3 regions of the Rothia sp. SD9660Na genome follow, and region 1 is predicted to be linked to each of the others. Evidence: riboswitches for the same ligand, from Rfam matches in the RefSeq annotation. Region 1 holds a riboswitch; each other region holds the start of a gene.
What was found. A riboswitch is a leader RNA that binds a small molecule or an ion and turns the genes downstream of it on or off. The one in region 1 is predicted to bind S-adenosylmethionine.
Positions count from the first base shown of each region.

Region 2: linked by a shared signal. The riboswitch ahead of QM007_RS08585 (O-acetylhomoserine aminocarboxypropyltransferase/cysteine synthase family protein) and the one ahead of QM007_RS10055 (ABC transporter ATP-binding protein) in region 1 are both predicted to bind S-adenosylmethionine.
Region 3: linked by a shared signal. The riboswitch ahead of QM007_RS09305 (nuclease PIN) and the one ahead of QM007_RS10055 (ABC transporter ATP-binding protein) in region 1 are both predicted to bind S-adenosylmethionine.

Region 1 covers NZ_CP125946.1:2,149,496-2,154,038, forward strand. The annotation lists gene cls (cardiolipin synthase) at 1-333, shown strand, start outside; gene QM007_RS10050 (LLM class flavin-dependent oxidoreductase) at 428-1,894, opposite strand; SAM riboswitch class IV at 2,003-2,103, opposite strand; SAM riboswitch class I at 2,305-2,398, shown strand; gene QM007_RS10055 (ABC transporter ATP-binding protein) at 2,403-3,209, shown strand; gene QM007_RS10060 (aliphatic sulfonate ABC transporter substrate-binding protein) at 3,218-4,258, shown strand; gene QM007_RS10065 (ABC transporter permease) at 4,261-4,543, shown strand, end outside.
Region 2 covers NZ_CP125946.1:1,818,321-1,822,863, forward strand. The annotation lists gene metX (homoserine O-acetyltransferase MetX) at 1-603, opposite strand, end outside; gene QM007_RS08585 (O-acetylhomoserine aminocarboxypropyltransferase/cysteine synthase family protein) at 618-1,964, opposite strand; SAM riboswitch class IV at 2,086-2,203, opposite strand; gene QM007_RS08590 (S9 family peptidase) at 2,342-4,525, shown strand; gene QM007_RS08595 (hypothetical protein) at 4,534-4,543, shown strand, end outside.
Region 3 covers NZ_CP125946.1:1,976,094-1,980,636, forward strand. The annotation lists gene QM007_RS09290 (cell division protein PerM) at 1-1,480, opposite strand, end outside; gene QM007_RS09295 (SDR family NAD(P)-dependent oxidoreductase) at 1,593-2,366, shown strand; gene QM007_RS09300 (PIN domain-containing protein) at 2,439-2,870, opposite strand; gene QM007_RS09305 (nuclease PIN) at 2,867-3,082, opposite strand; SAM riboswitch class IV at 3,118-3,245, opposite strand; gene QM007_RS09310 (DEAD/DEAH box helicase) at 3,396-4,543, shown strand, end outside.

The DNA of each region.
Region 1 (4,543 bases):
ATTATGGGCCAGCGCTCCTACTACGAGCAGCTGCTTCGTTCGGGTGTGAAGATTCAGCAGTACCCCGGCCCCACCGTACTGCACTCCAAGTTCATGATTGTGGACGACGAAATCACCTTCATCGGTTCCTCCAACATGGACCCCCGCTCATTCGCCCTCAACTTTGAGGTTTCCACCTTTATCGTGGGTAAGCCCATGGTGCAGGAGCTCGAAGAGGTTGCCCGGGATTACATCTCCCGCTGTAAGCGTCTGCGCTACGACGAGTGGGTCAACCGCCCTGCCCACCAGAAGATTGCCGAGAACCTCTGCCGCCTGTGGAGCGCCCTGCTCTAACCGTCGGCACAGCATAAAGAAGATAAGGACGCCGCCCCGCACTCCCCTGCCCGATGGCAGGAAGGCGCGGGGCGGCGTCCTTATCTCAGAAGAACTAGTGGCCTGCGGCCTCAGCCTTCTCGGCGTTCTCAATCGCTAGCTTGAGGAAGTCACGGGCCGGGGTGTCGGCAACGGAGGGCTTGCCCGCGTAGGCGCCGCGGTACTTGGCAGCCGGGTGGCGCTCGTCCACGTACTTGTTGCCCTCACCGAAGAGGCTCTCGCGCAGGGTGGAGCCCTCATAGGCGGTGCGGTAGCGGCCGCGCTTCTGCAGCTCGGGAACAACGAACTCGACGAAGTCCTCGAAGGAGCCGGGGGACACATGGTAGGCAAGGTTAATGCCGTCCAGGCCGCCCTCATCAATCCACTTCTCCAGCTCATCGGCAACGGTCTGGGGTGAACCCACCAGAACCGCACCCATGCCACCGGTGGCGCAGTGCTCGGCGATGTCCTTGCGGGTCCACTCCTTCTCCTTATCCTGCAGGGTGAAGGGGGTCAGGAAGGACTGGATCGACTCGGTCTCAACGTACTTAAGGGCCTCGTCCTCATCGAACTGATCCAGGTCAAGACCGCTCCAGCCGCCGATGATGCCCTGGGATGCCTCAACGTTCTGGTACTTGAGGTACTCGGCGTACTTGGCCTGAGCCTTCTCGTCGGTCTCGTCCACAACAACGGAGAGCATAGCCAGAATCTTCACGTCATCACGCTTGCGGCCGGCCTTTTCAGCCTCGTTGCGGATGCGCTCGGTCAGCACCTTAGTCAGGTGGGGGCGCAGGGCGGTGATGAAGATAGCCTCGGCGTGCTGGCCTGAGAAAGCCTGGCCGCGGGAGGACGCACCGGCCTGGAAAATCACCGGGGTGCGCTGGGGTGAAGGCTCGGTCAGGGCGATGCCGGGTACCTGGAAGTACTTGCCCTTGTGCAGGATAGGGTGAACCTTAGAGGGGTCAGCGAAGATACCGTTTTCACGGTCGCGGGGCACAGAGCCGTCCTCCCAGGAGCCTTCCCACAGCTTGTAGCAGACGTCGAGGAACTCTTCGGCAATCTCGTACCGCTCATCGTGCTCAATCTGACCGGGCAGACCCTGGTTCTCAGCAGCAGACTGCAGGTAGGAGGTCACCACGTTGAAGCCCACGCGGCCACCGGTCAGATGATCCAGGGTGGAGTAGGAGCGGGCCAGGGTGTAGGGCTGGTTGTAGGTCACGGCAGCGGTAACGCCAAAGCCCAGGTGCTCGGTGACAGCAGCCATAGCAGAAATCTGCAGGAAGGGGTCACCCACAGGAACCTGGGCGCCGTCCTTCAGCACGGGAGCTACTGAATCCTTGTAGACATCGTAAACACCGACCACATCCGCAATGAAGACCGCATCAAAGAGGCCCTTCTCGCAGACCTTAGCCAGGTCGGTCCAGTACTTGATGGTGTTGTACTCATCCGCGCGGTTGCGGGGGTGACGCCACAGGCCAAAGCTCTGGTGGCTGGTGGTGGTCATATCGAAGGCGTTGACGACGATGCGCTTCTTCTCGGTCATGAACCGGGCCCTTTCACAGGTGGTGCTTGGCCCTCCGCGCCCGTGCTGCCACTGGCGTCCTTACCCAAAGTAAAAGGCGCCGAGCCTTCGCGGAGGTGGCGCCTGGTTGCGCCGTACTTGCATTACTGCCTGATCCTCATCTGGGGCACCCCGCTACGGGAGAGGGTTGCCGCCCAACTAGCCAGAGCTTGACGTTGGGACTCTTGATCTTGAGATTTAGTGTAGCCCGCCCAGCCCGCCCAGGTGCAAGCATCTCGGGCTACGTTTCACATTGTGGCGCGTGTTGAGCTCTGTTACGGACGTCTGCGGGTTCCGGTCAGATCAACCCACAGCGTCACACTCGTAACCGGCCGAAATACCGCGTCATACTCTTGCCCAGTTCCACCAAACGCCCCTAGCGTTGAAAGCGTTAACCATCCAGAGCGACCGAGAGACTTGGCTCCACGACGTCGCAGCAACCTCCCTACCCCAGGGGTCGGTGCTAACGCCAAGAGACGATGGAGAAAGCATGAGCGCACCCACGCTAGAAGGCACCCCCACCACCCTCACCGCCTGCGAAATCGACTTCAATGCCGTCGGCAAGACCTTCATCGGCGAGCGCGGGGAGACCCGCACCGTCCTTAAAAACGTTTCTTTTACCGCCTACCCGGGTGAGATTATCTCGATTATTGGTTCCTCGGGCTGCGGCAAATCAACCCTGCTGCGGGCTGCTGCCGGTCTGGGGGCTGCGACCGCCGGTACCGTTACCATCGACGGTAGCCCGGTACGGGGTCTCGATTCCCGTGTAGCTATCGGCTTCCAGGAACCGCGCCTACTGCCCTGGCGCACCGTTGAGAAGAACGTGGCGCTGGGTCTGCCCAAGGGCACCCCCAAGGACGTTGCCCGCGAGCAGGTTGCCCGCCTTCTGGACGTTGTGGGGTTGGCAGACTACGCCCAGCACCGCCCCCGTGAGATTTCCGGTGGCATGGCTCAGCGCGCATCCCTGGCCCGGGCACTGGCACGGAACCCCGGCATCCTTCTGCTCGATGAGCCCTTCGGCGCTCTCGATGCCCTGACTCGCATCAACATGCAGGACCTGCTGCTCGATATTCATGCCCACGACCCGGCCACCGTCCTGCTGGTCACCCACGACGTGGAAGAAGCACTCTACCTCTCAGACCGGGTGATTGTGCTGGGTAAGCCGGACCCCGCCGCGCCCGCGACGATTGCCCGCATTGTTGAGGTGCCCGATCACCGCCCGCGCGACCGCGGCAACCCGGCGCTTGCCACCCTGCGTAAAGAACTTTTGGCCGAACTCGGCGTTGAAGAACACTAGGAACACACATGTCACTCATTTCTCGTCTCACCACTACCTCTGCCCTGCTCGCAACCGGCACCCTACTACTGACCGGGTGCCTAGCAGGGGAAAACGCTTCTACCGCCGACACTTCTGCCGCAGCGGGCAACACCACCGTCACCATCGACTACGCCACCTACAACCCACTCTCCCTGATTATCAAGGAAAAGGGGTGGCTTGAGACCGCCCTGGAAGAGCAGAGTAAGGACGTCGAGTGGGTACAGTCCGCTGGATCAAATAAGGCGAATGAGGCTCTGCGTTCTGGCGCCATTGATGTGGGTTCCACCGCGGGCTCAGCTGCCCTGCTGGCTCGTTCCAACGGCTCCCCCATTCAGGTGATTGATCTCTACTCCCAGCCCGAGTGGTCCGCTCTGGTGACCCGCACCGACACCGGTATCTCATCGGTGAAAGACCTGGCCGGTAAAAAGGTAGCCGTCACCAAGGGCACCGACCCCTACTTCTTCCTGCTCCAAGCTCTTGAAGAAGCAGGTGTATCGCCCGATGAGGTCACCATCGAGCAGCTCCAGCACGCCGACGGCCGCACCGCCCTCAACCAGGGCACCGTAGACGCCTGGAGCGGCCTTGACCCTATCATGGCCAGCGCCGAAATTGAGGACGGCAACACCCTCTTCTACCGCAACGTTGACTTCAACACCTACGGCTTCTTGAACGCCACCGAGGAGTTCATCGAGAGCGACCCCGAAGCCGCCCAGGCCATCGTTGATATCTACGAATACGCCCGCGACTGGGCACTCGCCAACGAGCAAGAGGCCGTACAGATCCTGGCGGACGGCTCCGGAATTGAGCTTGAAACCGCCCAGGTTGTCTGGGACCGCACCTACCTTGACATCGATAACGTACCCGGCGACAAGCAGCTCGCCGTGCTTGAAAAGGTCGGCCCCTACCTGGTTGAATCCGGCGATGTTGCCTCACAGGGCGAAGTAGACACCGCCCTGGGCAGCATCGTCAACGACACCTTTGCCCAGAAGGCCGACCCCGCCCGCGTTTCAACCCTGGTGGCTGAGTAATCATGTCAGTTACCCCTGCTCTCACCACCCAACCGGCAACCCACCGCCGCCTGGCGCGCACCGAAACACCGGCGTCCGCGAAGGTACCCCGCCGACCCCTGCTCACCCGCCGCTGGGTACCCTGGCTCGGTGCCCTGCTTCCCTTGGTTCTTCTGGCGCTCTGGCAGTACCTGAGCACCGCCGGGGTCTTTAGTGCGGTGCAGCTGCCTGCCCCCTCGAAGGTGGTTGCTGCCGCCCTTGATCTGGCAGGACGCGATCAGCTCGGCCTGCACGTTGCTATTTCGA
Region 2 (4,543 bases), 330 kb from region 1:
AGCTGCGGGGCCGGAGGCGATGACGGCGCAGGAGCGGACGAGGTCGGGGTAGGTGACGGCCCATTCTGCGGCGCGGGCGCCTCCCAGGGAGCCACCGATAACGTGGTGGAGGGAGGTGACGCCCAGCTGGTCGAGTAGGCGCTTTTCGGCGTGGACGCCGTCGCGGATGGTAACCAGGGGGAAGCAGGATCCCCAGGGCCTACGGTCGGGGTCGATGCTGGCGGGGGCTGGTGAGGCGGGGCCGGTGGAGCCGTAGCAGCCACCGAGTATATTGGGTGAGATGACGAAGTATTTGTCGGTGTCGATGACGCGGCCGGGGCCAACTGCGGTGGGCCACCAGCCGGCGGCTTCAGCGGCTTCGCGGTCCTGCTCACTGGCGTCCGCCCCTACTCGCCCTGCCGAGACGTGGGTGTCGCCGGTCAGGGCGTGCAGGATCAGGATGGCGTTGTCGCCCGCCTCGTTGAGGGTGCCCCAGGTTTCGTACCCGATGGTGATGTCGGGTAGTACTACCCCTGATTCGAGGGTCAGGTCACCGATAGAGGCGTGGGTGAGGACGCCGTCGGTGCGATGGGGGGCACTGTCAGCGGGACGTGCTGTCGTCATTGAGCTACCTTTCCTTAGCGGATAGCGGCAAAGCCGAGGTCGAGGTCGGCGAGAATGTCATCGATGTGCTCGATCCCTACCGAGAGGCGGATGAAGGCTGGGCTGATACCGATGGCTTCAAGCTCTTCGGTGGTGGACTGGCTGTGGGTGGTGGAGGCCGGGTGGACAGCAAGTGAACGCACATCGCCAATATTGACCAGCAGGGAGTGCAAGGAGAGGGAGTCCACGAACTTCTGGGCGGTTGCGGCGTCGGCGTCCTTGAGGGTGAAGCCGAGGACGGCGCCAGCCCCCTTGGGCAGGTACTTTTGGGCCAGGTCGTAGTAGGGGGAATCAGGCAGGCCGGAGTAGGTGACAGATTCGACCTGGGGATGGTCCTTGAGGAACTGGGCAACCTTGAGGGCATTCTCTACGTGGCGCTCGACGCGCAGGGAGAGGGTCTCAAGACCGATGGCAATATTGAAGGCGTTGGTCGGTGAGATGGATGAGCCGAGGTCGCGCAGCAGAGAGACCCGGGCTTTAAGGATGTAGGAGAGGTTGACCCCAAAAGCCCCATCTGCACCGAGATCGCGGGCATAGACCAGGCCGTGGTAGCTTTCGTCGGGCTGGTTGAAGAGGGGGTACTTCTCGGGGTAGGCGCCATAGTCGAAGTTACCGGAGTCGACGATAACGCCGCCGACCGAGGTGCCGTGGCCGCCCAGGTACTTGGTGGCTGAGTGGATGACCACGTCAGCGCCATACTTGATGGGGTTGAGCAGGTAGGGGGTGGCAATGGTGTTATCGACGATGAGCGGCACCCCAACCTCGTGGGCCACGGTCGAAACAGCCTCAATATCAAGCACATCGCCGCGAGGGTTGGGCAGGGTTTCTGCGTAGAAGGCCTTGGTGTTCTCGCGGGCTGCTGCTCGCCAGGACTCGGGGTCGGCAGGGTCGTCAACGAAGGTGGTTTCGATGCCGAGGTTCTTGAGGGTGTACTTGAGCAGGTTGAAGCTGCCGCCGTAGAGGGAAGGGGAGGCAACGATGTGGTCCCCGGCCCCGGCGATGTTCAGGATTGCGAAGGTTGAGGCTGCCTGGCCGCTGGCGAGCAACAGGGCCCCGACGCCACCTTCGAGGGCAGCGATACGGTTTTCAACGGCTTCCTGGGTGGGGTTGTTGATACGGGAGTAGATGGGGCCCAGCTCTGAGAGGGCGAAGCGGCCTGCTGCCTGGGCGGAGTCCTTGAAGACAAAGGACGTGGTCTGGTAGATGGGCAGGGCGCGAGCGCCGGTTGCCGGGTCAGGTTCCTGGCCAGCGTGAATCTGCTGGGTTTCGAACTTCCAGCCGGTGGGGTTGGAGGGGGTGGGAACGGTGTTCTCGGTGGTCATGCGGTTACTCCTAGGGAGATCGTTGTTTCAGTGTTCAGTTGAAACGGGCCGCATGCCGTATCTTCCGCCCGGGTCAGGAGGAAAAGAATCTGATGCCCTCGCAGAAGATAGAGGCACATCGGTCCCGCGCTTGCGTACCTGGTTCTCGGTGGGTACGCCCGGTCTTCACCCAGGGCACCCCACCGCGAGTGGAGGGTTGCCGACCAGCGAGCTGGGGCTTAGCGCTGGTTCTCTTGACCTGTTTCTAGTCTGGCTGGCTCACCCGGGGAGCGTCAAGAAAGGGCTCTAAAGTTTCAGCATGTGTCCTTGTATTGCGTACGTTACGTTCTGTGAGCGTCATTTAGAATGGTGGGAAGCGAGTTTTTACGAAAGGGCTGATGATGTCTCTGACTCCTCCTCTTGCCAAGCGCGTGCCCCTTGCGCGCACCCATCACGGTGATACTTTTGTTGATCACTACGAGTGGTTGCGCGATAAGGAAAGCGCCGAGGTTCTAGAGCATCTACGCGCTGAGAACGCCTTTACCGAGGCGGTCACAGAAGATCAACAGCCCCTTCGGGACGCTATTTTTGAAGAGATTAAGGGCCGTACCCAGCTCACCGATATGTCTGTGCCCTCGCGCCGCGGGGCCTGGTGGTACTTTAATCGCACGGTTGCCGGTGAGCAGTACCCGGTCATGTGCCGCGTCCCTGCCCTGACCGAGGGTAGCGTTGAAGAGCGCTACCAGCCGCCGGTCGTCCGTCCCGGTGAACCGCTCGACGGTGAGCAGGTGGTGCTGGACTGCAACGAATTTGCCCGCGATATGGCCTTTTTCTCCCTGGGATCCTTCCAGGTCACCCGCGACGGTTCCTTGCTGACCTTCGGTGTGGACGATTCAGGCGATGAGCGCTACACCCAGTACTTCAAGAACCTCGATACCGGAGAGATTCTGGAAGAGAAAATTGAGGACGTCTTTGCAGGGGCCTTCTTTGCCTCTGGAGCCAAGCACCTGATTTATTCGGTGGCCGATGAGTCCTGGCGCCCCTACGAAGTGCGTGCCCACGCCATTGGCACCAGCGCCTCTGAAGATTTTGCCCTCTACCGCGAGGACGATAACGGCCTCTGGTTGGGTGCTGGCATGTCGTCCTCCCGTACCCACGTAGTCATTACCTCATCCAACTCTGAGTACTCAGAGACCCGCATTATCAATATCCACGAGCTGGGCCAGCTAGAGCCCACCCTCATTATGAAGCGGAACGCCGGTATCGAGTACTCCACCGATATCATCGACGTGGAGGGCACCGGCTATCTGGTCATCGGCCATAACCACGAGGCCCCCAACGGTGAAATCGTACTGGCTCCCCTGCGGGAAGAGTACGTGCCCTTTGCCGATTTCAAGGCCAGCTGGATTCCCCTGGTGCCCCACCGCGAGGACGTCCGCCTTGAGTCCGTGAAGTTCTCCCGCAACCATCTGGTGCTCATGGCCCGTGAGAACACCACCGTTAAGGTATTCGTTGCCCCGCGTACCGCTCTTGCGGAGCAGGTTGCCGCAGCCCACCCCCAGGGCATTGACCTCTATGAGCCCGGCGGCTTTACCGAAGAGCTCTACACCTCGGCTTTCTCGGGTGTGAATATCATGTCCCCGGTCATCCGCCTGAACTACACCTCCTACCTCACCCCCAGCAGCGTCTACGAATACTTCCCCGATACCGACGATCTGGTGCTGCGCCGCCGCACCCCCGTGATCGGTTACGAGCCCGAGAACTACACCGCCTACCGTATGTGGGCACCGGCTGCCGACGGAGCCATGATTCCGCTCTCTGTCATGCACCGCGCCGACCTCGATAAGACCCAGAAAAACCCCCTGATTCAGTACGGCTACGGGTCCTATGAATCCTCCATGGACCCCTATTTCTCCACCGCCCGCCTGAGCGTGCTGGACCGCGGCGTCATCTTCGTCGTTGCCCACATCCGCGGTGGCGGCGAAATGGGCCGTGCCTGGTACACCGAGGGCAAGAAGCTGGCTAAGAAAAACACCTTCACCGACTTCATCGACGCCACCGACTTCCTCGCCTCCCAGGCCTGGGTGGACGCTGCTCGTATCGGCATTATGGGTGGATCAGCCGGCGGCCTGCTCATGGGTGCCGTCGTCAACATGGCCCCCGAAAAGTACGCAGCCTGCCTGGCCCAGGTACCCTTCGTGGATGCCCTGACCACCATTCTTGACCCTAACCTGCCGCTCTCGGCCCTGGAATGGGAAGAATGGGGCAACCCCATCACCGACAAGGAGGTCTACGACTACATGAAGTCCTATACCCCCTACGAGAACATCCGCCCCGTGAAATACCCTGCCATCGCAGCGGTTACTTCCCTCAACGACACCCGCGTCTTCTACGTCGAACCGGCTAAGTGGGTAGCAGCCCTGCGCGAAACCATCGACCCGGCCTCCCCCACTCCCCTGCTCAAAATTGAGATGGACGGCGGCCACGGCGGCGGCTCAGGCCGCTACACCGCCTGGCGCGAAATCGCCTGGGACTACTCCTTCCTGCTCACCCACCTGGGTGCCACTAGCGTCACGGAGTAAACCCGCCGATGCCAACGT
Region 3 (4,543 bases), 170 kb from region 1:
CAGCGGCGTCCTGACTCTCTAGCTCACCCGGTTCTGCGTCTACCTGCTCGGCGGCGTCCGGCTGGGCGGCATCCGACCGATCAGACCCAGCCTTTTCTGCCTTACGCTCGGCACGGGCCGCTGCCTTCTGGGCCTTGGCCTCGGCGCGGGCGGCACGCTTCTGCTCGCGGGTGGGCTTGGCCTGGGCAAATCGCTCCAGTTCACCGGAGGTATCGCGCGCCAGCAGGTGGGCAAGGCCCAGCCCCAGCATGGTGCCGCCCGCCAGCAACACGGCAGAGAAGGCCCCAAAGATAAGGGGGTGCGGGCCGATAGCCGTGAAGCGGCCCAGCCCCAGCGACCCATTGGCAGCCCAGCCCAGCAGGGTGGTCAGCAGGAAGGTCGGCAGCAGGGTCAGGACGGCAAGCCCCAGGGTCGAGAGGGGCCAGGACAGCCAGCGGAAGCGAATCTTGAGGGAAAGCCACTCGTCAAAGTGGTTTTCACCTTCGCGGAAGAACCACCAGCCGCCCAGGGCACCGGCGGCTAGGGGCACGGTAAGGGCCAGGTAGCCCCAGGGCTCGGACGCGTGCGGCAGCGCCCCCAGCACCGGCAGGGAGGGCATGACCCCAACGTTGGTGCCGGTCAGGTCAACGGAGGTGCCGGCGCCCAGGGCAAAGCCCGCACCGGAGCTCCACGCCATGGAGTAGACCACCAGGTTCACGAGCAAACCCAGCTGCAGCAGGGTCAGGGCTAGGCCGCCGACGGCACCAGCGTGCAGGGTCTGATAAAGAGAGACGACGTCGTCCCAGTGCCAGAAGAGGGTGACGACCAGTAACAGGGCGCCACCGGCCACAAAGGCCAGCACGCCCACCAGGGCTGCCCGCAGCAGAGCCCAGACGTAGGAGCCTGCCCAGCGGGAATACTGGCTGAATTTCTTGACCCAGTCGGCCGCATTCACACCAATCATGGCTGCCAGTGAGCGCGATTCAGCATACCCGCCCAAGATGATGCCCAGGGCAGCTACCCAGAGGGGTACCAGAGCCGTGAAGACAGGTGAGGTGGAGAAGAAGTCGTTGGTGGATAGCAGGCTCACCCCGGCACCCACCAGGGCGTAGGCGAGAAGACCGCCGACCAGGGGCTGCCAGAACTGACCCTCGTAGCTAGCGCGGGCCAGGCGGCGGCCGGAGCGATAGCAGAGGGCCAGGGGAATCAGGGTGAGACCCAGAGGCACCAGGCTCATAGTTCCGGTCACCGCTGAGAAGACCCCCTGCTCGGGAATGTTCATGTTCAGGGGCACTCCGTGAACCAGCAACCACAGGTGCCCGGCCGCAGAGACAGCACCGGCTAGGGTACCGCTGCTGCTGAAGCCGTTGGTGTACCAGACCGCCACCAGGAGCAGGACGACGGTGAGGTAAGAGGCCAGCGCCACGAGGGCAAGTTCAACTGAGCCCTGCAGCCACAGGGGCATAGGGAGGGAACGTTTGGGGTGAGCGGTGGTATTCATCGTCTTTCATCATGTCATGTTTCTCTGTTGTGTGCCTGATGACGCTGGCGTGCGAGGTAAGAGTGCGGTGAAGATAACCGGCCCATCTCGCCCCGGCGGTAGAATGGGAGCTATGAGCAGTGAAACTTCGTATGTGATGGTTACCGGCGCTTCAGCAGGTATCGGGGCCGAGTTTGCCCGCCAGTATGCAGCAGCCGGGTACAACCTGGTACTCACTGCCCGGCGGGCCGAGGCTCTAGAAGAACTAGCAGCCCAGCTGCGCAGCAGGTTCGCGGTAGATGTTGAGGTAATCCCTGCCGATTTGCTGGTGGAGCAGGATGTCGCCCGCCTGGTTGAGCGCCTACAGCAGGTTGAGCGCCCCGTGGAGATACTGGTCAATAACGCGGGTTTCGGGCTTGGCAAGAGCTTTGATGCCGCGCCCGTAGAGCGCCACTTAGACCAGGTCGACGTGTTGGCTAGGGTCCCGCTCCAGCTCATGCACACGGCGATTCTTACCATGCTGCCGCGCGGGCGGGGCCGCATTATTAACGTTGCCTCGGTGGCAGCCTTTACCCCCGGCGGCACCTACTCGGCAGTTAAACGTTTCCTGGTGGTGGCCTCAGAATCGGCCCACCTGCAGTATTCGGGCCGGGGTATCCACGTGACGGCCCTATGCCCGGGCCTAACCCGGTCGGAATTCCACGACGCCATGGGCCAGGGCGAGCCCCGCCTACCGGACTTTTTATGGCTGAGCCCCCAGCGGGTCGTTGCCGAAGGTATCGCTGCGGTCACGGCAGGTAAGCCGATCTGTGTGCCGTCCTTACCCTACAAACTAACGGTCGCAGCCGCACGGGTGCTACCCCGCCGGCTGGTGGCAGCCGCAATAGCGAGAACGCGAGATTACTAAAGGTTTTGCAGGCTCACAGCGAAGCTGCTGGGCTCCATCCAGCGTGAGCCTGTGGAACCTATATTGCAGGCTCTAGTCTTCCCAGGGATCCACCGCCGGGACGCCCCAGGACTTATAAATCTCGGCCTTGCTCGAAATAATCTCAAGCTGATGGACGGTGGCGGTGGCAGCCATCAGGCCCTCAAGGGCCGCTGTGGCGAGGGGGGCGGGGCGCTGCCCACCCACCAGGTGAAGATGCTTCTCGGCGTGGCGTCCGGCCCACTCCAGTGATACCTTCGCATCGACTTCTAGCACGTGAGAGTCGAAGCGGTCCATGAGCTCAGCGAGCCAGCGTTCGGTTTCTGGGTAGGGGTAAAGCCCCTTGAGTTCACCAAGGCTGAGTACCGAGATGTACATGGTGCGGTAGGAGCGGCGGCGTAGGCAGTTCACTACCTGCGGGTGCGGGGTGGCCTTGCGAATCTCGGCAAGGACATCGGAATCGAGAAGCAGACCTACCTGGCTCATGCAGCTTTCAGAACACCGTACTCAGTTGCAGGGATACCGCTGGGGTTGGGGGCCAGCAGGAAGTTGAGGAATTCGCTGCGCTCGTTGGAGATGCGGGTGTAGTCCTGGATGCTCATTGCGGTGTAGCCGCCGCGGGCGGGTACAGAGGCAGCAGAGATGTTCTTCTGAACGGTGATGTGAGGACGGTGGGCGTGAGGTCGAGCGTTTGACATGCCGTCGTTGCGCGTAAAGTGCGCATTCCTTTCGAAACTTGCTCTTGCCTGCACCAAACAGCGCCGAAATGCGCGATGCAGACCGCTTCGTCATCCGAGCCACCCGTGAACATGGGGTTGGCGTTCAACCAAAGTCGGAGCTTGACAGTTGAATCTCTTGAAGCTGGTAAAAGCATAACCCGCTCTCAGCGCTTCTGTAAACACCGTTCTCAGAAATTTTTCTTACTGTGATGAACCAGCCCGTGGGCGCTGTGGGTAAGGCGGTGCGATACGCTAGAAGACTAGGTATTTGCTCTGTTGTGAAGGTGCGCCTGTGTCTACTTCTTTCCCTGAAATCCCGGTGACAGCCCCCGCCATTATTCGGCAGGTGGGCTCTCGTGCCTACACGCGGGGGCAGAGGTACATGCGGGAAGGCAACGTCATCCGATACACCTATGATGAGCAGGCCCGGGTGCTGGAAGGGCAGGTGGCTGGCTCTGGTTCTGCCCCCTACACCGCGCGGGTGGCTTTCCCCTCCGAGGTTGCCGCTGGCTCCTACGCTTTTTCCTCGACCTGCTCCTGCCCGGTGGCCCACAACTGTAAGCACGCGGTGGCACTGATGCTGACCGCCATCGACCGCACGGCCAAGGCCAAGCGGGCCATGACGGCATCCTCAAGCACCTGGAAGACCAGGGAGAACCGCCCGGCACCCGGCGCAGACCAGCCCGGTGGCGCTAATGAGAAGGTGCAGGAAATCTTGCAGCTGGCCGACACCATGGGTCTGCAGCGGGCAGCAGATTTGCTGAAGGAGTACAAGAACGGGCAAACCGGTGAGGACGGCCAGCCAGACGCAGGTGCCCGGGTCGGGCAGTCCCTGCCGGCTTGGCAGCGCTCCCTGGCTCATTCTCTTGCTGCCCGCCCCAGCTACGATAGCCGCAACCACCGGGTAACCGGCGCTCTTGATGTGCGCCTGGTAGTTCCCGGTAAGTACGGCTGGACCAAGAATAGTGGGGCTCCTCGTATCTCGTTGGAGGCCCGGCCCCTCATGATGGGGGCCCGCGGCAAGTGGATCAAGGGCGGTTTGAGCTGGGAGAAGTTTTCGGGCTCTGCCGCCGGGTCTGCTGGCACCGGCCTGCTCCCCGAGCACGCCGCCTGGTTCAATGAGTTTTATGCGGTTATTCGCGGGTCCCAGTCCATCTACTCCTCACACCGCGATTGGGCTTCTGTCTCAAATGTGGATTCCTCACTGCTCTGGCAGTTGCTGGAATCTGCCGATGAGGTGGGCTTGACCATCCTCTTGGACGGCAAAGAAACCGGTCTGACTATCGCAAGCGCACCCCAGGTTGAGCTGGCCCTTGAACCGGTCCCTGAGCGGGGGGCGTCCGCCGATGCCCTGCGCCTGACTCCCCTGCTCCGCTGGGGAGCGTACACCCTGCCTGCTAGTTTTACCCATAAGCTGGGCAATAACCGGCAGGGCTTTAT